Linked DNA regions of Halorhodospira halophila SL1. Each later gene encodes a partner of the first gene's protein in a complex. Links are inferred from orthologs where the notes say so. Each region holds a gene or a part of one and is shown in the gene's direction. Other genes may lie near its edges.

Evidence for each region.
Region 2: the proteins of HHAL_RS10025 (region 1) and xseA are in contact, whole or in part, in a cryo-EM structure (PDB 8TXR), measured with the Escherichia coli proteins. The link is inferred for Halorhodospira halophila SL1 from one-to-one orthologs.

The regions. Positions count from the first base shown.
Region 1 is NC_008789.1:2,181,939-2,193,830, forward strand. Bases 4,957-7,728 are described here. They hold HHAL_RS10025 (exodeoxyribonuclease VII small subunit), read left to right. Parts: upstream 4,957-6,096; coding sequence 6,097-6,360; downstream 6,361-7,728. Other genes in these bases: parE (DNA topoisomerase IV subunit B), read right to left, coding at 4,957-5,899; HHAL_RS10030 (polyprenyl synthetase family protein), read left to right, coding at 6,329-7,252; folE2 (GTP cyclohydrolase FolE2), read left to right, coding at 7,431-7,728. In the rest of the region: EF-P beta-lysylation protein EpmB, read left to right, coding at 1-730; protease HtpX, read right to left, coding at 711-1,601; parC (DNA topoisomerase IV subunit A), read right to left, coding at 1,701-3,953; more of parE, read right to left, coding at 3,989-4,956; more of folE2, read left to right, coding at 7,729-8,210; HHAL_RS10040 (TetR/AcrR family transcriptional regulator), read left to right, coding at 8,426-9,046; HHAL_RS10045 (efflux RND transporter periplasmic adaptor subunit), read left to right, coding at 9,047-10,201; HHAL_RS10050 (efflux RND transporter permease subunit), read left to right, coding at 10,208-11,892. UniProt on the Escherichia coli protein: Bidirectionally degrades single-stranded DNA into large acid-insoluble oligonucleotides, which are then degraded further into small acid-soluble oligonucleotides.
Region 2 is NC_008789.1:1,836,721-1,848,800, forward strand. What follows is about bases 1-2,960. They hold xseA (exodeoxyribonuclease VII large subunit), read left to right. Parts: upstream 1-772; coding sequence 773-2,149; downstream 2,150-2,960. Other genes in these bases: guaB (IMP dehydrogenase), read right to left, coding at 1-622; HHAL_RS08480 (peptidoglycan DD-metalloendopeptidase family protein), read left to right, coding at 2,139-2,960. Outside these bases: more of HHAL_RS08480, read left to right, coding at 2,961-2,972; HHAL_RS08485 (thiolase family protein), read left to right, coding at 3,002-4,186; HHAL_RS08490 (glutathione S-transferase family protein), read right to left, coding at 4,294-5,247; HHAL_RS08495 (hypothetical protein), read right to left, coding at 5,353-5,934; HHAL_RS08500 (hypothetical protein), read right to left, coding at 6,044-6,628; HHAL_RS08505 (glutathione peroxidase), read left to right, coding at 6,899-7,645; HHAL_RS08510 (TIGR04219 family outer membrane beta-barrel protein), read right to left, coding at 7,725-8,420; HHAL_RS08515 (SpoVR family protein), read right to left, coding at 8,502-10,061; HHAL_RS08520 (YeaH/YhbH family protein), read right to left, coding at 10,102-11,382; HHAL_RS08525 (PrkA family serine protein kinase), read right to left, coding at 11,407-12,080. UniProt on the Escherichia coli protein: Bidirectionally degrades single-stranded DNA into large acid-insoluble oligonucleotides, which are then degraded further into small acid-soluble oligonucleotides.

The DNA.
Region 1 (11,892 bases):
CGAGCAGGGTGCCCGCACCGGCAGCGGCGTGCTGCAGAAGTACAACGGCCGGAGCCTGCTCATCGCCACCGGCGGCTGCGCCATCCACTGCCGTTACTGTTTCCGGCGCTGCTTCCCGTACAACCGCGAGGCGGGCTGGCGCACCGCCCTGGATCAGCTCGAGCAACACGGAGCCCCCGAGGAGGTCATCCTCAGCGGCGGAGATCCGCTGCTCCTCGACGATCAGGCGCTAGGCGCCTGCCTCGAGCGCCTCGGCCGCATCGCCGCGGTGCGCCGGGTACGTATCCACACCCGGCTACCGGTGGTGATCCCTTCCCGGGTCACTGCGGCCCTCGCCCGCCACCTGGGGCAAATCCGACTACAGAGCGTGATCGTGGTCCACGCCAACCACCCCCGGGAGATCGACGCGGAGGTCAGCTCGGCCCTGGCCCGGCTGCGAAACGTCTGCTCGACGGTCCTCAACCAGACGGTGCTGCTGCGCGGCGTCAACGACGATACCGCCACCCTGGCGTCCCTCTCCGAGCGGCTGTTCGCCGCCGACGTCCTCCCCTACTACCTACATCTGCTCGACCCGGTAGCCGGGGCGGCTCACTTCGACGTGGACGCAAAAACCGGGCAGCGGCTCTGGGCGGAACTGGCCCGGAGCTTGCCCGGTTATCTGGTGCCGCGCCTAGCCCGCGAGGAGCCCGGCGCGGCGGCCAAGACGGTGATTACACCGGACGCCCCTTGAGCGCCTCGATGCGCTCATCCAGCGGCGGGTGCGACATGAACAGCCGTTTGATCGACGAGCCGCCCATCCGGCCGTTGATGCCGAAGGCCTCCATCTCGTCCGGCATGTTCTGCGGCTCCACCGAGCGCTTAAGCTTCTCCAGCGCGGCGATCATCTTGTCGCGCCCGGCCAGCTTGGCGGCACCGCTATCCGCCCGGAACTCGCGCTTGCGCGAGAAGTACATGGTGATCATCGACGCCAGCACGCCGAGGACCATCTGAGCGAAGATCATGGTGATCCAGAAGCCGGGGCCGTGACCGCCCTCATTCTTGAACACCACCCGATCGACGAAGCGCCCGGCAACGTGCGAGAGGAAGATCACGAAGGTGTTCACCACGCCCTGGATCAGGGTCAGAGTGACCATGTCACCGTTGGAGACGTGGGCCACCTCGTGGGCGATGACCGCCTCGGCCTCGTCGCGGGTCATGTTCTGCAGCAGCCCCGAGCTGACCGCCACTAGGGCGCTGTTGCGCCGGGCACCGGTGGCAAAGGCGTTGATCTCCGGGGCGTCGTAGATTGCCACATCGGGCATGCCGATGCCCTCGCGCTGGGCGAAGCGGCGGACGGTCTCCACCAGCCACTGCTCCTGCTCGCCGCGCGGGCTCTCGATGGGCTTGGCACCCATCATCTTCATCGCCATGTACTTGGACATGGCCAGCGAGATGAAGGAGCCGGCAAAGCCGATGCCGGCGGCGAAGATCAGCAGCGTGACCATCTCCGCGTCGATGCCTTGCTCGCGGAGGAACTGCTCAACGCCGAGCAGGTTGAGGATGATCGACAGCACCAACACCACAGCGATGTTGGTCGCCAACAGTAACGCGATCCGGGTCAGCATCGTTAAGAACGCTCCTCTTTCATCAAGCTGCGGAACCTACTCCCTAGCGCTTGGATTGGGTTGGGCGACCAGGGTTTCAAGACCGGGTCGATCCGCTCAATTCTCCACGTGGAGCCCACGGATCTGGCGCAGCCCGCGCGGCAACTGAACACCGCGCCGGCCCCGGGCGGCGCGGAACGCCTCCAGATCGCTGTGGCTCAGCCGCTTGCCGGTCTTGCCGGCCTCCACACGCAGCGCTGCGCCGGCGGGCAGCACGGCCACGGCGACCACCACCTCCTCGCGATCGCGCAGGCGCTGGGCAGGGATGCCAATGAGCTTGTTGCCCTTGCCTCGCGCCATCTCCGGCAGCTCCTCAAGGGGGAAGACCAGCAGTCGGCCATCGGAACTGGCCACCACCACCTCGGCACCATCGGCCTCCGCGGGCACCGTTACGGGCGGGAGCACAGCCGCCCCATCCGGCAGGGTCAGCACCGCCTTCCCGGAGCGATTGCGCGAGAAGAGCTCGCGCAGGGGGACACGGAAGCCGTAGCCGGCATCGGAGGCGAGCAACCAGCGCGACTCCGAATCGCCGGCGAGGACCGACTGGAAGCGGGCCTTCTCCGGGGGCGTGAGCCGCTTGGTCAGCGGCTCCCCCTGGCTGCGCGCCGACGGCAGGGTATGCGCCGGGACCGCGTAGGCCCGACCGGTGGAGTCGAGGAAGATGGCCGGCTGGTTCGACCGGCCCAGGGCGTGATCCAGGTAGCCGTCGCCGGCCTTGTAGGAGAGCCCGGTCGCATCGACCTCGTGGCCCTTGGCGGCGCGGACCCAGCCCTTCTCCGAGAGCACCACGGTGACCGGCTCGCTGGGCATCAGCTCGGTCTCGTCCATGGCCCGCGCCGGACCGCGCTGGACCAGCGGCGAGCGGCGCTCGTCCCCGTGGGCCTCGGCATCACCGAGGAGCTCGCTCTTGACCTGCTCGCGCAGCCGGGCGGCGTCGCCAAGGGTGGCGCGCAGCTCGTCGCGCTCACGCTCCAGATCGCCCTGCTCGCCGCGGATCTTCATCTCCTCCAGACGGGCCAAGTGGCGCAGGCGCAGCTCGAGGATCGCCTCGGCCTGGGCATCACTGAGCCCGAAGCGCTCCATGAGCACCGGCTTGGGCTCGTCCTCCTCGCGGATGATGGCGATGACCTCATCGATGTTCAGATACGCGGTGAGCAGGCCCTCGAGGATATGGAGCCGATCCTCCACCTTCTCCAAGCGCCAAGTCAGGCGACGGCGGACCGTCTCGGTGCGGAAGCTCAGCCACTCGGCCAGAAGGTCGCGCAGGGAGAAGACCCGCGGCCGACCGTCGAGGCCGATGACGTTCAGGTGGACGCGGTAGCCGCGCTCGAGATCCGTGGTGGCGAACAGGTGATCCATGACCCGCTCCGGATCCTGGCGCCGGGAGCGGAGCTGGACGACGATGCGCACCGGCGCGTCGTGGTCCGACTCATCGCGCAGATCCTCGACCATGGGCAGCTTGCGCGACTGGATCTGGGCGGCGATCTGCTCCATGACCTTGGCGCCGGCCACCTGGTAAGGGAGTGCGTGGATGACGATCTGCGCCTGCTCCCGCTCATACTCCCAGCGGGCCCGCGCGCGGACGGTACCGTGGCCCCGCTCGTAGATGGTGCGCAGCTCCTCGCGCGGCGTGATCACGTCCGAGGCGGTGGGGAAGTCCGGCGCCGGCACGTGCTCACAGAGCTCCGCCGTGGTGGCCTCGGGCCGATCGAGGAGGTGGACGCAGGCATCGACCACCTCGCGCAGGTTGTGGGGCGGGATATCCGTGGCCATGCCCACGGCGATCCCCGAACCGCCGTTGAGCAACACGTTCGGCAGCCGCGCCGGCAGGCGTTCCGGCTCCTGCAGGGCGCCGTCGAAGTTGGGAATCCACTCCACTGTCCCCTGCCCCAACTCGTTGAGCAGCACGCGGGCGTAGGGGGTCAGGCGCGCCTCGGTGTAGCGCATGGCGGCGAAGGATTTCGGATCGTCCGGAGAGCCCCAGTTGCCCTGGCCGTCGATCAACGGATAGCGATAGGTGAACGGCTGGGCCATGTGGACCATGGCCTCGTAGCAGGCCGCGTCGCCGTGCGGGTGGTACTTGCCGAGCACGTCGCCGACGGTACGGGCCGATTTCTTGTACTTCGCCGCCGCCGACAACCCGAGTTCGGACATGGCGTAGACGATCCGCCGCTGCACCGGCTTGAGCCCGTCGGAGACGTGGGGCAGCGCACGGTCGAGGATGACGTACATCGAGTAGTCGAGGTAGGCCCGCTCGGTGAACTCGCGGAGCGGTTGCGTCTCGAAGTCGGAGGCAGCGTTTTCGGACATAGTCGTTTGCTGTTCGGCGCTTAGTAGTCAGGGGGTCAAAGGACGATTTCCGCCAGGTTGCCCTTGCTCTCCAGCCACTCGCGGCGCTGGGCTGCGGCGCCACGGCCGAGCAGCATGCCGAGCAGGCGTTCGGTCTCGTCGGGGTCATCGACGGTGAGCTGAACCAGGCGGCGGGTATCCGGGGCCATGGTGGTCTCGCGCAGCTGGACCGGGTTCATCTCACCAAGGCCCTTGAAGCGCGTCTCCTGCACCTTGCCCTTGATGCGCTCGGCCTCGATCCGGTCGAGGATACCCTGGCGCTCGTCGCGGTCGAGGGCGTAGAAGGTCTGCTTGCCAACATCGATGCGATACAGCGGCGGCATCGCCACGTAGACGTGGCCGCCGGCCACCAGGGCCGGGAAGTGGCGCTGGAACAGGGCGCAGAGCAGCGTGGCAATGTGCGCGCCGTCGGGGTCAGCGTCGGCCAGGACGCAGACCTTGTGGTAGCGCAGCCCGGAGAGGTCCTCGCTGCCCGGGTCGACCCCCAGGGCCACGGCGATATCGTGGACCTCCTGGGAGGCCATGACCTCGTCGGGAGCCACCTCCCAGGTATTGAGGATCTTACCGCGCAGCGGCATGACCGCCTGGAATTCCCGTTCGCGGGCCTGCTTGGCCGAGCCGCCGGCGGAATCCCCCTCGACCAGGAAGAGCTCGCTGCGCGCCGGATCCTGCCCGGTGCAGTCGGCCAGCTTGCCGGGCAGCGCCGGCCCACTGCCCACCCGCTTGCGCGTCACCTTCTTGGCGGCCCGCTGGCGGCGCTGAGCGGCGCGCACCACCAGATCGACAATCTGCTCGGCGCTCTGGGTGTGCTCGTTGAGCCACAGGCTGAAGGCGTCCTTCACGGCCCCGGAGACGAAGGCGGCACAGTTGCGCGAGGAGAGCCGCTCCTTGGTCTGCCCGGCGAACTGCGGCTCATGCATCTTCACCGACAGCACGTAGCTGATGTGCTCCCAGACGTCCTCCGGGGCGATGCGCACCCCGCGCGGCAGCAGGTTACGCAGCTCGCAGAACTCGCGCATGGCCTCGGTCAGGCCGGTGCGCAGGCCGTTGACGTGGGTCCCGCCCTGAGGAGTGGGGATGAGGTTGACGTAGCTCTCCGCCGGCCCGCTGCCCTCCGGCAACCACACCAGGGCGCACTCCATCTCCTCGTGCTCGGAGCCGAGCCGGGCAGTGAACGGCGGATCCGGCAGATGCTCGTAGTCGGCCACGGCACCGGCCAGGTAATCGCGCAGCCCATCCTCGTAGTACCAGGTCAGCACCTCGGGCTCCTGCCCCTCGCCCCCGGTGGCGTCGCGCAGGATGACCGTCAGCCCCGGGCAGAGCACCGCTTTGGCGCGCAGCAGGTGCTCGAGCCGGGCGCGAGAGAAGCGCGGGCTGTCGAAGTAGCTGGTATCCGGCCAGAAGCGCAGCGTGGTGCCGGTCTCCCGCGTCTTGCCCACCCGCTCCAGCGGCTCGATCCGCTCCCCCGCCGAGAAGGCGATGGTGTGCTCGGCGCCGTCGCGGCGGATATGCACCTGCAGCCGCGTCGATAGCGCGTTCACCACGGAGACACCGACCCCGTGCAGGCCGCCGGAATAGCGGTAGCTCTTGCTCGAGAACTTGCCGCCGGCGTGGAGCCGGCCGAGGATCACCTCGACCGCGGGCACCCCCTCGGTGGGATGCATATCCACCGGCATGCCGCGGCCGTCGTCGCTGACCTCCAGGGAGCCATCAGCGTGCACGGTCACCTCGATGCGCCGGGCGTGTCCGGCGACCGCCTCGTCGACACTGTTGTCGATCACCTCCTGGGCGAGGTGGTCGGGGCGGTTGGTTTCGGTGTACATACCGGGACGCCGGCGTACCGGCTCCAGTCCGGTCAGGACTTCGATGTCGGAGGCGTCGTAGGTCTGCTGGGTCTTGGTTGTCATCGGATCACGGTGGTCACGGATCGGGCCATTGAGGGTTCGCGCTCGGGGCGAGCAGTTTCCGGCTACCGGAGGCAAGTTACAAGGGAGCCGTTCGCCGGGATTCCCTGCACCGTCGTCGGCGACGGAGGCGTGGCTCGCACCCTGCCGCTTCGCGGCTTATTTGACCACCCCTTGCGGCTCCGTTACTTTTCTCCGTCATGAGCGAGACCGATTCTCAGGAAACCGCCCCCCAGGGCGACCTCCCCGACTTCGAGCGCTCGGTGGCCGAACTTGAGGCCCTGATCGAACGCATGGAGCGTGGCGAACAGACCCTTGAGGAGGCCCTGCGCGACTTTGAACGGGGCATCCACCTGACCCGCCACTGCCAGAAGGCGCTGAGCGCCGCCGAGCAGAAAGTGGCTATCCTACTCGAGAACAGCGAGGACGGTGATGTCGGCCCGTTTCGACCCGACGATTCTTGAGGCCCTGGAGGCGGCCCTGCCGCCGCTGCGCGAACGCGCCGAACGGGCCCTGGAGGCGGCCCTGCCCGCCGCCGATGCCCATCCGACGGGCATCCATGAGGCGATGCGCTACGCGGTGCTCGGCGGCGGCAAGCGCATGCGCCCGATCCTGGTGTACGCCACCGGGCAGGCCCTCGATCACACCGGCAGAGCGCTGGACGCCCCGGCCTGCGCCGTGGAGATGATCCACGCCTACTCGCTCGTCCACGACGATCTACCCGCCATGGACGACGACGATCTGCGGCGCGGGCAACCGACCTGCCACCGCGCCTACGATGAGCCGACGGCCATCCTGGTCGGCGATGCCCTGCAGGCCCGGGCCTTCGAACTCCTGGCCGACGGCGAGCGGGAGGGCGCTCCGGCTCCCGCCGCCCGGGCCGGCATGGTCCACGCCCTGGCGCGGGCGGCGGGCTCGGGCGGCATGGTCGGTGGCCAGGCCATCGACCTCGCCGCGGTGGGGCGTCAGCTCGACGCCGCCGAGCTCGAGGACATGCACATCCACAAGACCGGGGCCCTGATCCGGGCCAGCGTCCAGCTCGGCGCCCTGGCCAGCGGTCCGACCTGCGCCGCCACCCTCAACGCCCTCGATCGCTACGCCAAGTGCGTCGGGCTCGCCTTCCAGATCCACGACGACGTACTCGACGTGGAGGGCGATGCCGACGCCCTGGGCAAGGAGCAGGGCGCTGACGCGGCCCGGGACAAACCCACCTATCCGTCGATCCTCGGTCTGCGCCAGTCCCGCGAGCTGGCCGAGCGGCTGGCCGGCGACGCCATTGATGCCCTGGCCGACCTGGGTCCCGGCGCGGATGTGCTGCGCGGACTGGCCGCCTACTGCATCCAGCGCCAGGCCTGACCGCCCGCCCTTCCGGTTAAAACCCCACCGAGGCCGTCGGGATTACCCCTTTACAAAAACTTAAACTCGTTCCAAATTCAAACCTATCGCTGGAAGCCCAGATCGAGGCCGCAGAATCATGCTCAACCCCACTTGTCACCCGCCCCATACGACGGGGTCAGACACCAGGAACAAGACCATGGAAGACGTCCAGGGACGGGCCGACACCCGGCAGATCGAGATCAATAAGGTCGGCATCAAGGATATCCGCCACCCGGTGCGGGTACGCGACCGCACCGGGCGCGACCAGCACACCGTGGCCACCTTCAGCATGTATGTGAACCTGCCGCAGCACTTCAAGGGCACGCACATGTCGCGGTTCGTCTCGATCCTCGAGGGCCACGACCGCGAGGTCACCGTGGAGTCCTTCCACGAGATGCTCGCCGAGATGACCGACCGCCTCGAGGCCCACTCCGGGCATATCGAGATGGCGTTCCCTTACTTCGTCAACAAGCAGGCGCCGGTCACCGGGGTCGAGAGCCTGATGGACTACGAGGTGACGTTCATCGGCGAGATCCACGGCGGTCGCCACGAGACCTGGGTGCGCGTCGCCGTGCCGATCACCACCCTGTGCCCCTGCTCCAAGGAGATCGCTGAGCGCGGCGCCCACAACCAACGCTCCCTGGTCGTGGTGACGGCGCTGATGGACGGCTTCGTCTGGCTGGAAGAACTCATCGACCTGGTCGAGCGGGAAGGCTCCTGCGAGCTCTACGGGTTGCTCAAACGCCCGGACGAGAAGCACGTGACCGAACGCGCCTACGACAACCCCAAGTTCGTCGAGGATGTGGTACGGGACATCGCCGGCCGGCTCAACGATGATGGGCGCATCGCCGCCTACTCGGTGACCTCCGAGAACTACGAGTCCATCCACAACCACTCCGCATTCGCGCTGATCGAGCAGGACAAGCGGGGGCGCTGACCCCCGCGACGCCTCGGCACTTGGCGGCCCCGGTTGACCCTGCCGCAGGGGCAGGATTAGAGACTCTTACCCCGCTCGACCAACTGATCAGAATCAATCACAACCCGTGCAACGTGCTCCTTGCGCCGGTAGGATGGCCTTTGTAGGATCACTGACCGTTCGGTCGGTTGGCCAAGCGACCGCACCCCTGGAGCCTGAGCAGGATGGCCGCGCCCATGCCCGAGAACACCGGACGCACCGAAGCCGCCGAGCGGATCCTTGCCGCCGCCAAGCACCTGTTCGCCCGCGACGGCTACAGCTCCGTCTCGATCCGCGACATCGCCGAGGCCGCCGGCGTCAGCAAGGCCAACGTCTTCCACCACTTCGCCTCCAAGGAGGAACTCTACGTGGAGACGCTGCGCCGCTGCTGCGAAGCGGCGCGGGCGTTGATCCAGGCCTTCGCCGAAGATCAGGCGCGGGAACCGGCCGAACAGCTGCGCGCCTTCGTCCGCGCCGACCTCCGGCGCGCCCTGGACGACCCCGACGCCACCCGCTTGGTGTTGGCCGAGGCCTTCGACGCCTCGCCGAGCCAGGCCCGGACCCTGGTCAACCAGGTCTTCGGCGCCGATTTCCGGCGTATGACGGAGATCTTCTCGCGGGGCCAGGAAGACGGCTCGTGGCGGCAGGACACCAGCCCCGCGCTGATGGCCTCACTGATGCTGGCCGCCAACACCTTCTACACCGCTCACCGAGAGGTCCTGCGCCAGCTCCCCGGCGTGGACTTCGCCGACGACCCTGATCAGTACGCGGATCACGTCGTCGACATCCTGCTCGACGGGATCCAAAAGGAGGCGTAAGTGACTCACTGGCACAAGCTCGATTCGTCCCCCGTGTCGCCGGCCCGGCCCCGCCGGGTCGGTGTGATGGTCTCCGTAGCAGCCCTCGCCCTGCTCGCCGCTGCCTGCGGCGAAGACGCCGACAACGGCGAGGCCACCGCCGAGGAGGACGCCATCCCCGTCACCTGGATCGAGGCCGCCGAGGAAGAGGTCCGCGAGGTCCGCAACACCGTCGGCAGCATCGAAGCCAAGTCGCGGCCGCTACTCGCCGCCGAGGTGGGCGGCGTCATCGACACCATCCACGTCGACGAGGGGGCGCAGGTCGACCGCGGCGAACTCCTCGCCGAGATCGACCGCGAGGATTACATCGATGACCGCGACGCGGCCGCCGGCGACGTGGCCCGCCTGACCGCCATGGTCGGCGTGCAGGAGCGCAACGTGGCCCGCAACCGGGAGCTCTACGAGGACGACCACATCTCCGAGGACGAGCTCGACAACGCCGAGGCCGAGCTTGAAGCCCGCGAGGAAGAGCTCGCCTCCGCCCTCGCCCAGCTGCGGCGGGCCGAGCGGGATCTGGAACGCACCCGGATCCGCGCCGTGGTCAGCGGCGCCGTGGACGAGCGCCACATCAGCGCGGGCGACTACGTCAACGCCGGCGACGCCGTCTTCCAACTGATCAACCTGGACCGGCTCAAGGTCCGCCTGCCGGTCTCCGAAAGCCTGGCCCCCCGGGTCGACAGCGGCACGGAGCTGATCCTCAGCAGCCGCTCTGGCCTCCGCCCGGACCTGAAGACCACGGTCTCGGACCTGCGCCCCGGTATCCGTGATGCCACCCGCTCGCTGCAGCTTATCGCCGAGGTCGACAACCCCGGGGGGTGGCGCCCCGGCGCCAGCGCCGAGGCGGAGGTGGTGCTCGATGTCCGCGACGGCATCGTCGTACCCAACCAGAGCGTCGTGCGCCGCCCCGCCGGCGAGGTGGCCTACGTACTGAGCGAAGACGAGGGCCGGGTCGAGGAGCGCACCGTTGAGGTGGGGACCCGCTTTGGGGACCGCGCCGAGATCCGCGACGGCCTGGAACCCGGTGAGCGGCTCGTCCTCGACGGTGCGGGCTTCCTCACCGACGGCGCCGCCGTGGACGCCGCTCCCCACGAAGGCGACGACACGGATACGGAGTAAGGCACCATGACGCTCTCCGAGCTCTCCATACGCCGCCACGTCCTGGCGGTGATGATCAGCGCGCTGATCGTGCTCGTCGGCGCGATCGCCTATCAGGATATCGGCACCGACCGGATCCCCAACATCGACTTCCCCATGGTCAGCGTCACCGTTCATCAGGACGGCGCCGACCCGGAGCTGATGGACTCGGCGGTGACCGACGAGGTCGAGCGAGCAGTGAACACGGTCCCCGGGATCGACGACATCCAGTCGGTCTCCCTGCCCGGGACCTCGGTGGTTACCGTGCAGTTCGACCTGGACGTCGACGTCGATGTGGCCTTCAACGAGGTCAACGCCAAGGTCTCCGAGATCGTCCAGGACCTGCCGGAGGACGCCGAGGCGCCGGTGGTCGATAAGGTGGAGATGGACGCCCAGCCGATCATGTGGCTATCGCTCCAGGGCGACCGCACGGCGCAGGATCTCGACCGCTACGCCCGCAACGAGGTGCGCCCGCAGATTGAGGGGATCACCGGCGTCGGCGAAGTGCGGATCGGCGGCTCCCGGGAGCGGACCATGCGCCTGGAGGTCGACCCCGACCGCATGGCCGCCCACAACGTCGACGCCCAATCGATCATGCAGGCCCTCGAAGAGGAGCACGCCCAGATGCCGGGCGGCTTCCTGGTCGGCGGTGACACCGAGGAGATGCTCAAGCTCGACGTGGAGTACCACGACGCCGATGGCCTCGAAGCGATGATCATCGCCGAGGACGGCGACGATCGGGTCCGTTTCCGCGATATCGGCACCGTCGAGGACGGCCTGGCCGATATGCGCCAGCTCGCCCGCTTCAATGGCGAGCCGACTATCGGCCTCGGCGTGGTGAAGGTCTCCGGGGCGAATACCGTCGCCATCATCGACGAGGTCAAGGAACGCCTGGACGACCAGATCCGGCCGCAGTTGCCGCCGGGGCTCGACTTGCACATCTCCACCGACGAGTCGCAGTTCATCCTCGAGCAGATCGACTCGCTCTATCTGACCATCGCCCTGGGCATCCTTTTCGCCGCCCTGGTGATGTGGCTGTTCCTGCGCAACCTGCGCTCGACGGCCATCGTCTCGCTGGCCATCCCCATCTCGCTGATGGCCGCGATTGCGGTGATCTACTTCTTCGGCTACACGCTGAACTCGATCACCATGCTGGCCATGCTCCTGCTCATCGGCGTGGTGGTCGACGACGCCATCGTCGTGCTGGAGAACATCTACCGACACCGCCAGCAGTACCGACAAGGGCCCATGGCGTCGGCGATCTCCGGCTCCAACGAGGTCTTCTTCGCGGTCATCGCCTCCACCCTCACCCTGGTCTCGATCTTCGGTTCGGTGATCTTCATGGAGGCGATCATCGGCCGGTTCTTCGAGTCGTTCGCGGTGGTGGTCGCCTTCGGCGTGCTGGCCTCGAGCATCGTCGCCCTGACCCTGATCCCGATGCTCGCCTCGCGCTTCCTCCACGTCCCGGAGCAGGAGGGGGCCTTCTACCGGGCTCTCGAGCAAGGCTTCCAGGCCATCGAGCGGACCTACCGCTGGTCCCTGGGCTACGTCCTGCGCTTCCGCTGGACCACCCTGGGCCTGGCCCTGCTCTTTGCCGTGGCGGTGGCCGTGCTCATCGCACCGCGTCTCGGCGGCGAGTTCGCCCCGGACGAGGACACCGGCGAGTTCATGGT
Region 2 (12,080 bases), 350 kb from region 1 along the record:
CGTTGGGGAAGTCCTGGCTCTTCTGGATGTCTTTGACGGTGATCATGCCGCGCAGATGGAAGGCGTCATCAACCACCAGGATCTTCTCGATCCGGTGCTGATGGAGCTTGCTCAGCACCTCATCGCGCTCGGCCCCCTCACGCACCGTGACCAGCCGCTCCTTGGGCGTCATGGCCACGGAGACCGGCTCGCTGACCCGATTCTCGAAGCGCAGGTCGCGGCCGGTGACGATGCCGACCAGTTCCTGGCCGTCCACCACCGGGACACCAGAGATACCGTGCTGGCGCGTGAGCTTGAGCACCTCGCCGATGGTCATGAAGGGCGAGACGGTGATCGGCTCCTTGATGATCCCGCTCTCGAACTTCTTGACCCGACGCACCTCGGCAGCCTGTTGCTCGACGGTCATGTTCTTGTGGATGATCCCCATCCCGCCCTGCTCGGCCAGGGCGATGGCCAACCGCGCCTCCGTCACGGTATCCATGGCCGCCGACACCAGCGGGACGTTAACCTGGATCCGCCGCGTCAGGGGCGTGGACAGATCCACATCCCGAGGGAGCACGTGCGATTCAGCGGGAAGGAGGAGAACATCATCGAAGGTCAGGGCTTCCTGGGCGATTCGCATGGTATCGGGACCTCGGGCGGAGACGCTGTCTGAATATGGAAAAGAGCACGGTATTTTACGGTGCAGGGCGCCCCCCACTCAACAAACTTCCCATGGGCGATGGCGGCGTGTAGCTTGTAATCAGCCAACCGGAGCGAGCCGCCGCCGAGTATGGAGCGCAGTAGAGACGATACCGCCGTCTACACCCCCTCGCAGCTCAATCAGGAGGTGCGGGGCATGCTCGAGACGGTGCTCCCGTCCGTCTGGGTTGAGGGCGAGATCTCGAACCTCGCCCGCCCCTCGTCAGGGCACATGTATTTCACCCTCAAGGACCCCGGCGCCCAGGTCCGCTGCGCCCTGTTCCGCGGCCGGGCCTCGGCCCTGCGCCACCGCCCCGCCGACGGCGATCAGGTCCGCATCCGCGCCAAGGCCAGCCTCTACCCGGCCCGCGGCGAGTTTCAGCTCATCGTCGAACACCTGGAACCCTCCGGAGAAGGTGCCCTGCAGCGCGCCTTCGAGGCGCTCAAGCAGCGCCTGCAGGCCGAGGGCCTGTTCGATGCTGCGAGCAAGCGCCCGGTGCCGAAGATGCCCCGCCGGCTCGGGGTGATCACCTCGCCGACGGGGGCCGCTATCCGCGATGTCCTGCAGGTCTTGGAGCGGCGCTTCGCGGCGCTGCCGGTGCTGATCTACCCGGTACCGGTCCAGGGCGAAGCCGCCGCCCCGGCGATCGTCCGAGCCCTGGAACTCGCCGGGCATCGGGCCGAGGTCGACGCCTTGCTGCTCACCCGCGGTGGCGGTTCGCTGGAGGACCTCTGGCCCTTCAATGAGGAAGCGGTCGCGCGGGCCATCCGCGCCTGCCCGATCCCGGTCGTCAGCGCCGTCGGCCATGAGGTGGACCTCACCATCGCCGATCTGGCTGCGGATCTGCGGGCGCCCACGCCCTCTGCGGCGGCCGAGACCCTGTCGCCCGACGGCCAGGCCTGGCAGGAGCAGCTCGAGCGCCTCGGCCACCGCCTGGAGGTGGCCGCCGGCAGGCGCCTGGGCCGGGCGGGTGACCAGCTATCCGGCCTGCAGCGCCGGCTGGCCGCCCAGCATCCCGGGCGGCGCCTGCGTGATCGCGCACAGCGACTTGACGAGCTCGAGGGGCGCTTGCACCGGCTCGGCCACCAGGCCGTCGAATCCCGCCGTAGACGCCTTCACACGGCCGAACAGCGCCTGCAGGTCCAAGACCCTCGCCGACGCACGACCAACGAGCGGCAGCGTGTGGCGGAGCTGGCGCAGCGCCTGCACCACACCGTCCGCGGCCGGCTGGAGACATCGCAACAACGACTGGGCAATGCCTCGCGTGCCCTGCACGCCGTGAGCCCGCTGGCCACACTGGAACGCGGCTACGCCGTGGTACAGCGGGAGGAGGACAGCGCGATCCTGCGCCGGGCCGACGCCGTCCGGGTGGGGGAGCGCATCCGTGCCCGCCTGGCCCACGGCGCGCTAGACTGTCGGGTTGAGGCACTGCGTAACGCGGAGGAATCGCTGCCCGATGCCGACTGAACCACCGTGCTGCGCCCCCCGGAAAGCGCTCATCGCCTTGGCCACGGCAGCCGGGCTGCTTCTCACCGATCCGCTCGACGCCGCGCCCCTGCCCGACTGGCCCGTCCCCGGCGGCGTGGCCCGGGTCGCCCTGGATACCGACAGCCGTCCGGACGAAGTGCGCTACGACGACGAACCGGTCATGGTGCGATCGACCCCGGAAGGCTGGCAGGCCCTGGTGGGGATCGACCTGGACGCCGAGCCGGGCACCCACACCCTGAAGGTCGACGGCGAGCCCCTCGCCTTTGAGGTCCAGCCCATCGACTACGAAGAACAGCACCTGACCATCGACGACGAAGACATGGTCTCACCGCCGGAGGAGACCCTCGAGCGGATCTGGGCGGAACAGCGCGAGATCCGCGCCGCCTTCCGCAGCCGAGAGGTCGACGCGCAGCCACACCTGCGCCTGCACACCCCCGTGGCCGAGCACCGGATCTCGGCCACCTTCGGCTTGCAGCGCTTTCTCAACGGCGAACCCCGCAATCCGCACAACGGGCTCGATATGGCCGCCCCCACCGGCACCCCCATCGAGGCGGCCGAGGCCGGCCGGGTGGTCGAGACCGGGGATTACTACTTCAACGGCAAGACTGTGTTCATCGATCACGGCGCCGGACTGGTCACCATGTACTGCCATCTGGACGAGATCGACGTCGACACCGGGCAGTGGGTGGAACGCGGAGAACCGATCGGCACCGTCGGCGAGACCGGACGGGTCACCGGGCCTCATCTGCACCTGAGCGTTATCCTCAACGGCAACACCGTAGACCCCAACCTATTCCTCTAGGACAAGACACGACCCAGAAAGGAGGCATCATGTCCCAGCGCCGAGTCGTCATCTGCTCACCCACACGCACGCCCATCGGGACGTTTGGCGGGTCCCTCAAGACCGTACCGGCCCCCGACCTCGGTGCCACCGCCATCCGCGGCACCCTGGAGCGCTCCGGCCTCGATCCGGCAGCCGTGGATACCGTGGTCATGGGCAACGTGATCCAGGCCGGCTGCAAGATGAACCCGGCCCGCCAGGCCTCGATCAACGGCGGCGTCCCCGCGGAAACGCCGGCACTGACCGTCAACCGGGTCTGCGGCTCTGGCGCCCAGGCCATCGCCAACGCCTTCCAGGAGGTGGCCCTCGGCTTTGCCGACACCGCTGTTGCCGGCGGCATGGAGAACATGGACCGGGCGCCGTACTTGCTCATGCAGGGGCGCTACGGGTACCGCCTCGGCCACCAGCAGATCCTCGACGCCGTACTCAGCGACGGCCTCAATGACGCCTTCTCCGACCAGCACTCCGGCTGGCATACCGAGGATCTGGCCGAGCAGTATCAGATCAGCCGCCAGGAACAGGACGAGTGGGCACTCCGTTCCCAGCAACGGTTCAGCGCCGCCCAGTCCACCGGCCACTTCGAGGCGGAGATCACTCCGGTGGACGTGCCCGGCCGCAAGGGGCCCACGCGCTTCGAGGCCGATGAGCATAACCGCGGCGACACCACGCTGGAGGGGCTGCAGAAGCTGCGCCCGGCATTCCGCAAGGAGGGCACCATCACCGCCGGCAACGCCCCCGGGGTCAACACGGGTGCAGCCGCCATGGTGGTCGCCGAGGAAGAGGCCGCCCGCAAGCACGGGCTCACGCCGGCAGCGCGCCTGGTCGCCTACGGCGTCGGCGGTGTCGAGCCGGGGATGTTCGGGATCGGCCCCGTGCCCGCGGTCAGGCAGTGCCTCCAGCGCGCCGGCTGGTCCGCCGACGAGGTGGGGCGCTGGGAGATCAACGAGGCGTTTGCAGCGATCGCCATCGCCGTCACCCGCGACTTGGGCCTGGACCCGGAGCGGGTCAACGTCGAGGGGGGCGCTGTCGCCCACGGCCACCCGATCGGCGCAACCGGCGCAGTGCTCACCACCCGGCTAATCCACGCCATGCAGCGAGACGGCGTGGACAAGGGCGTGGTCACCATGTGCATCGGCGGCGGCCAGGGCGTGGCCCTGGCGATCGAACGGGTCTAAGCGCTGCCCCTCATCGCGTAGGCAGCATGGGAGGCCCTGCCTACCCGAGCCACGGCCGCCCCCGACGCGACCGCGCCGGGGGCCCTCTCCAGACTCCCCCTGCCCGATCACAGGGCGTCCCGACCGTGGGGTGCATCGAGATCCAACTGCGGCATCCGAGCGACCAGCCCCGCAGGGTTCAGGAAGGCGTGACTGCGGAAATAGTGGTGGCGGATATGCACGAAGTCGGTGGTCTCCCGGAAAGCCGGCATCTGGTAGAGCTCGCGCAGATACCCCATCAGGTTCGGATACTCGCGGATCTGGCGTTGCGAGCACTTGAAGTGCACGGCGTAGACGGCATCGAAGCGGATCAGCGTGGTATAGAGGCAGATATCCGCCTCGGTGAGACGATCGCCGCATAGATAGCGCTGCCCGCCCAACACCGCCTCCCAGTGATCCAGGGCGGCGTAGAGGGTATCGGCGGCCTCTTCGTACGCCTGCTGACTGCCGGCAAAACCGCAGCGGTAGACGCCGTTGTTGATCGGCTCGTAGATCGCGTCGATGGTCGCATCCACCGCCTCGATATCATCTGCCGGGGCCAGGTCCAGGTCCGTGCCTGCCAGCGGGCTGAAATGGTGATTGAACATCCGCAGGAGGTCGCGGGACTCGTTGTTGACCAGCGTGCCCTCCCGACAGTCCCACAGGGCCGGCACGGTGACTCGACCATTGGCTCGGGGCTCGGCAGCGGTATAGATCTGGTGGAGGTAACGGGCCCCGTGGATTGGGTCACCGGTGGCACCGGGGAAGTCGTCGCTCAGTTCCCAACCGTTGTCCAGCATCAGCGGATGGACCACCGACACCGAGATCACCGGCTCCAGGCCCTTCAGCCGGCGGGCGATCAGCACCCGATGAGCCCAGGGACACGCCAGTGAGACGTAGACGTGGTAACGCCCCGCCTCAGGCGCGAAGCGCCCGCCCGGCTCGATCCAGTCCCGGAAACGACTCGTGTCACGCTGAAAGCGCCCGGCCTCATCGCGCTTGTACGACTCTTGCGTCCATTGCCCATCGACCAGCAAGCCCATTGCCCTCTCCCGGGCGGCCATCGCGCCGCCATGGCCCAAACAAAAAAGGCGGAGTGACCGCACCCGGTCACCCCGCCCGCTCCGTCCGGGGACTGAACCCCCCGGCTACTCCAGGCCCTCAGGGACCTGTTGCTGCATACCTTCCTGCACCCGCTGCTGGAGCGCCTCCAGTTCGGACATGAGCTCGGCCGTCTCCGGATAGTCTTCCTCCATTGCGGCCAGCAGGTCCTCTTGGAACTCGCGCATGTCGCGCTCCATGCTCTCGCGGAAGTCGTCATCGCGCATGGCTTCCTGCTGCTCCTGCTGGAGCTGCATCTGCGCCTCGTGGAACTCCTCGGCCAGCTCCTGCTGTTCCTCTTCAGAGACATCCCCGGCGTCGAAGCGCTCGTAGATCTCCTGCATGCGCGCATAGTGGCGCTCAGGGTCGTAGCCAAGATCTTCCATCTTGGCGGTAGCGCGCTCCTCCAGCCGACGCTGCTTCTCCTGCAGTTCGTCACTGGCCTCGAAGGTTTCCTGCTGGATCTGCCCCAGCTGCCTTTGCAGCTCCTGGAGCCGCTGCTGCGCCTCCATCAACTCCGCGTCCTGGGCCCCGGGGGCCTGCTGCTCGCCATCCTGAGCCAGCGAGACCTGCAGCGGGGCTGCGGCAATGAGCAGCGCGAGGAGCGCCGCCGTCGTCGTGCGAATCATTGGTGAACTCCCTTAGCTATTCCCACCACGGAAGCGGCCAGGTCGCTACCGCGCCGGCCTATGTTAGCACCCGACGCCGACGGCGCACCTCTATCCCAGGTTTTGGGGTTTACTGGGGCATCTCCCCCTCGGGCATCTGCTGCTGACCGCCCATGCCCTGCTGCATCTCAGCCTGCAGTTCCTCCATCTCCTGCATCAGGTCCTCGGCCTGAGGATTCTCGTCGTACATGGTGTCGATTAGGTCCTGCTCCAGCTGCTGGCGGTCCTCCTGCCACGGCTGGACAAAGTCCTCATCCTGCATGGCCTCCTGCTGGGCCTGCTGCAGCTCCATGTGGATCTGCTGATCCTCCTGCATGCGCTGCTGGACCTCCTCCTGGGACATCTCGCCGGAGTGCATCGCCTCCATGGTCTCTTCCAGGCGCTCGATGTCCTGGCGGACATTGTCGTAGCCCATGTCTTCCATCTGGTCCAGCAGCCGGTCATCCAGCTCCTCGGCGCGCTCTTCCAGCTCCGGGTTGGACTCGAGGGTGTCCTGCTGCATCTGGCCCAGCTGCTGCTGGATCTCCTGCATGCGCTGCTGGCCCTCGGACATCTGCGGCTGCATGCCCTGTCCCTCATCGGGGGCCATCTGAGCGTAGGCACCTGAGGTGGCGAGCATCAGGACAATCGCGGAAGCGGCAGTCTTGCGGTACATAAACGACTCCTCGTCAAACCAGTTCGGTGCGTTCAAACCGTCGCAACGGCCTTACCCCGGAAGACAGCGCCCAGGGGCAAATGGTTCCGGACCCCCGCGGAGCCGACCCGCCCGGATCCGCGACGAATGTGCGCAGACGTCCACCACCCGGGCATTTATCAGGAACCCTGCTTTAGCTGATCAGTTTTTCTTATTGCACCCCCCGGAAGCACACCGACAAAATGTGGATATCTTTGACTTCTTCTTATTCCAACCCAACGGAGATAAACCATGTCGCACCCGAAGGAAGGCCAACCCGTCCCACGCGTCACTTTCCGGACCCGCGTCAACGGGCAGTGGCAGGACGTCACCACCGACGAGCTCTTCAAGGGCAAAACGGTGGTCGTGTTCGCCCTGCCGGGGGCCTTCACCCCGACCTGCTCCTCGACCCACCTGCCCCGCTACAATGAGCTGGCGCCGGTGTTCTGGGATAACGGTGTAGACGACATCGTCTGCCTGTCGGTCAACGACGCCTTCGTCATGGAGGAGTGGCGACGGGATCAGCACGCCGAGAACGTCACCTTCATCCCCGACGGCAACGGCGAGTTCACCGAGGGCATGGGCATGCTGGTGGACAAGAACGACCTGGGCTTCGGCAAGCGCTCCTGGCGCTACGCCATGGTGGTCCGGGACGGCGTTATCGAGCAGATGTTCGTCGAGCCCGAGAAGCCCGGCGACCCCTTCGAGGTCTCCGACGCCGACACCATGCTGCGTCACATCAACCCGGAGGCCCCGCACCCGTCCTTCGTGACCCTGTTCAGCAAGCCTGGCTGCCCGCATTGCGCCCGGGCCAAGGCCCTGCTCGAGGAGCACGGCTACGATTACGAAGAGATCTGCCTGGGCGAGGGGATCACCACCCGCTCGGTCCGGGCGGCCACCGGCTCGGGCATGGTCCCGCAGGTGCTCATCGACGGGCGCCTGGTCGGCGGTGCCGACGACCTGGAGGCGCGGCTCGGGCGCACCCGCTCGGCCGCCTGACATCGACCGTTGCAGGAAAAAGCCCCCGGGGCGGCCAGCGCCCCGGGGGCTTTTCTATGCCGGCCTACGGCGACCGCGCCTAGAAGCGCAGGAAGGCCCCGGCGTACGGACCGCTGAAGTCCACATCCAGGGTCACATCACTGAAGTCGTCCAGGTCCACCGAGAACTCCCGATAACCGATCATGGCCCCCGTGTACCAGCGCCGGTAGACCATGTGGGCGCGGAAGTCCGTGACCGAGTGGTCACCCACCGGCAGGGTCTGCAGGGTGCCCTCGAAGCCGATCCGCGACCCCGGGATGTTGACCCCCACCCGGCCGAAGAACATCGGCCGGGTGCCGGAGAGTGAGGTGTCCGGGTCGTCAGCCGCAAGCCCCGGTGTCCGCACCTCGCCGTCGAAGTTCCGCGCAGTAAAGCCCACGTCGATCCCCACCATGGGCAGCGGGATCGGCGACCAGAAGAGCGTCAGGTCGGTGTGATCCAGGTTGACGACGGTGCTCCCGGTCCCCTCCTGCTCGAGGTTGGTCCGCTCAAGGCGGACGCTCGGGATGCCCGGCAGGATGTGATCCCACTCGAACCACAGGTTCCAGTCCCGGTCGCCGTCGAGATCAATGTCACCCCCTTCGACGTCTCTCCCGAGGATCTCACCATCCGGATCGTGGAACCAGAGGTTCGCGCCGCCGGAGATACCCAGGATCCCGCCAGTAGCCTGGGCGGTGCCGGCGCAACCCAGGGCCAGGGCTGCCACGGTCACGCCCCTCAGTACGGTTCGCCGCATGAGTCACTCCTAAACAGTCGATAGCGTCGCTCTGAGCATACCACCCTGCAAGGGCCGCCCCAATTGCCTGCGCCGCTGACCTCAGGCGACCGGGTCCGCCGGTGACACCTGGGGGAACTCGTTGATCACCCGCTCGGTCTCCGGATCGACCTCGTAAAGCTTGACATCGTATCCCCAGAGGTTGGCTAGATGGCGCAACACCGCCGTCGCCTGGCCCTTGTCCAGCGTGACCCCGTCCGTAACCCGGTGTTCGAGCACCAGGGTGCGATCACCGGCCAGATCCACGTCCACCACCTGGATATCCGGTTCCAGCCGGGCCACATCGTGTCGCTGCGCCAAGGAGCGCCGCACCGCCCGATACCCGGCGTCGTCGTGGATGGCATCCACCAACAGCTCCGGGTCGTCGGCGTCGTCGTGGACCCGGAAAAGGCGGAAGTCTCGGATCACCTTGGGGCTGAGGAACTGCAGGATGAAGCTCTCGTCCCGGTACTCCTGCCACGCGTGGTGCCACACGCTCAGCCAGTCCCCGCTGCCAGCCACCTCGGGGAACCAGCGCCGATCCTCCGCGGTCGGGTCGGTGGCCATGCGGCGTAGATCCTCGAGGATGGCGAACCCGAGGGCGTAGGGGTTGATGCCGGAGTAACGCGGATCATCGAACTCCGGCTGGAATACGACGCTGGTGTGGCTGTGCAGGAACTCCAGGAAAGCCCCGTCGGTCAGCTGCCCGTTTTCGTGCAGCCGGTTCATGATGTAGTAGTGCACCGCCGTCGCGCAGCCTTCGTTCATCACCTTGGTCTGTTTCTGCGGATAGAAGTACTGCGCCACATTACGCACGATGCGCAGCACCTCCCGCTGCCAGTGCTCTAGGCGCGGGGCCCGCTTCTCCAAGAAGTACAGGAGGTTCTCTTCCGGCAATCCGAGCCGCTGCATCCGCATTTCCACCGGATCAGCCCCACCGGGCCTTTCTCCGTCCGGATCCGTGGGCACCGTGCGCCAGAGATCGTTGTAGGTCTGCTCTTCGTAGCGAATCCGCTCGATCTCGCGGTCGCGCTCCTCCCGCAGGCTACGCGTCTGCGGCTTGGGGTAGCGGTGCACCCCCTGGCTCATCAAAGCGTGGGCGGCGTCGAGTACCCGCTCGACCGCCTCCACCCCGTAGCGCTCTTCACACTCTGCGATGTACCCCTTGGCGAAATCCAGGTAGTCGAGGATGCCCTCAGCATCGGTCCACTCCCGGAAGAGCCGGTTGTTCTTGAAGAAGTGGTTGTGGCCGAAGGCAGCGTGGGCCACCACCAGCGTCTGCATGGTGAGCGTGTTCTCCTCCATGATGTAGGAGATACACGGCTTGGAGTTGATGACGATCTCGTAGGCGAGGCCGGTGTACCCCTTGCGGTAGAGCATCTCGTCCCGGGCGAAGTGCTTGCCGAACGACCAGTGCCGATAGAACAGCGGCATGCCCATCGAGGCGTAGGCATCGAGCATCTGCTCGGAGCTAATGACCTCGATCTGATTGGGGTAGATATCGAGTTTCAGCTCGTCCTGTGCGATCTGCTCGACGGCATCGTAGACGCGCATCACATCGCGATAGTCCCAGTCCAGACCGGTGAACAGGGGTTGCTGCTGAACCGCCGCGTTCGGTGCCATCGGGGTCCCCTCCGTCGCTCGAGGATTCAGGGCTCAGCGCTCAGGCCTTCAGCTCAGCCGGCGTAAAGAGATCCCGGAAGACCGGGAAGATGTCGCCACGGGTCTGTACCCGCCGCATGGCCAGGGGCGACTCCCCCCGAGCCAAGCGATCGTAGGCTCGCCACAAATCGGACGGCACGTGGAAGGCTTGCCCACCCCCCACCTCGATGTAGGCAAAGTACTGGCACAGCGGGAGGATGCCGTCGGCCATCAACCGCGTGGTGGCCGGATTGTCCGCCGGGGTGTTGTCGCCGTCCGAGGCCTGCGCTCCGTAGATATTCCAGTCCTGGACCGGATAACGATCGTCAACGATGTCGCGCATCATCGCCAGCGCCGGGGAGACCAGCGTCCCACCGGTCTCGCGGGAGTAGAAGAAGGTGTCCTCGTCAACCTCCTGGGCGATATGGGTGTGGCGGATAAAGACGATATCCACATGCCGATAGCGGCGTTCGAGGAAGAGGTAGAGGAGCATGAAGAACCGTTTGGCCAGATCCTTCATCTCTTCAGTCATGGAGCCCGAGACGTCCATCAGGCAGAACATGACCGCCTGGGAGATCGGCTGCGGGACGTGGTCGAAGCGGTTGTAACGGATATCCACCGGATCGATGTACGGGATGGCCCGGGACCGCTCCTGCTTGTTCCGGCGTAGCTCGATGAGCTCACGCAGCCGCTCGGGCTCAGCTCCGGAACGCTCCAGGCGGTCGATCTCCTCATCCAGTGCCTGCAGGTCCTCCCCCTTCGGCCGACGCAGGGCGATGCGCCGCGACAGGGAATTGCGCATGGTCCGCTCGACGTTGAGGTTCGAAGGGGAGCCGCTGACCGAGTACCCTGCCCGCTGCTGGGTGTACTGCTCGGTCTTCTTCACCTGGCGCTTGACCAGATCCGGCAACTCCAGCCCCTCGAAGAAGAGATCGAGGAACTCGTCGCGACTGACGGCGAAGGTGAACTCGTCCTCCCCCTCGCCATCGGGGCTACCCTCGCGCCCCCCGCTACCCCCCTGCCCCTCGGGGCGCGAGATGGTATCGCCGACCACGTACTCCTTGTTACCAGGGACCACGTGCTCACGCACCCCGCGATCGGGCGCCTTGCGAAAGCTCGGCTCGTGGAGCCCGTCGGCGGGGATCGTGATCTGCTCCCCGCCGGCCACGTCGGTCACCTTGCGCCGGCCGGAGGCCTCGTTGACTGCATCGAGAACCTGGCGCTTGGCACGCCGGAGAAAACGCTGGCGGTTGGCCAGGCTCTTGCCCTTCGGATTGCGGCGCCGGTCGATGATATTGACCAAGGACGCACCCCCCCTATTACCGGATCAGCCGGCCTGCTTGACGCGCATGTACCACTCCACCAGACGTCGCACCTGGCGCTCGGTATACCCCCGCTCGACCATGCGGCGGACAAACTCACTGTGCTTGCGCTCGGTCTCGGAGTCGCCCTTCGTGGTAAAGCTGATCACCGGGAGCAGATCCTCCACCTGGCTGAACATCCGCTTCTCGATGACTTCGCGGATCTTCTCGTAGGAGGTCCAGCTGGGCATGTGACCACCCTGCTGGGCCTTAGCGCGCAGGGCGAACTTGACCACCTCGTTGCGGAAGTCCTTGGGGTTGGCGATACCCGCCGGCTTTTCGATCTTCGTCAGCTCCTGGTTCAGCGCCTGCCGGTCCATCAGCTGCCCGGTGTCGGGATCCTTGAAGTCCTGGTCCTCGATCCACGCGTCGGCGTAGCCCACGTAGCGCTCGAAGAGGTTCTGACCGAAGTCGTCGTAGGACTCCAGGTACGCCTTCTGGATCTCGTTGCCGATGAACTCGGCGTAGCGCGGTGCCAGCTCCGCCTTGATGATCTCCAGATACTTGCGTTCGGTCTCCTCGGGAAACTGCTCGCGCTTGATGTTCTGCTCGAGCAGATAGAGCAGGTGGACCGGATCGGCCGCCACCTCCGCGGTCTCGTAGTTGAAAGTCTGCGACAGAACCTTGAAGGCGAAGCGCG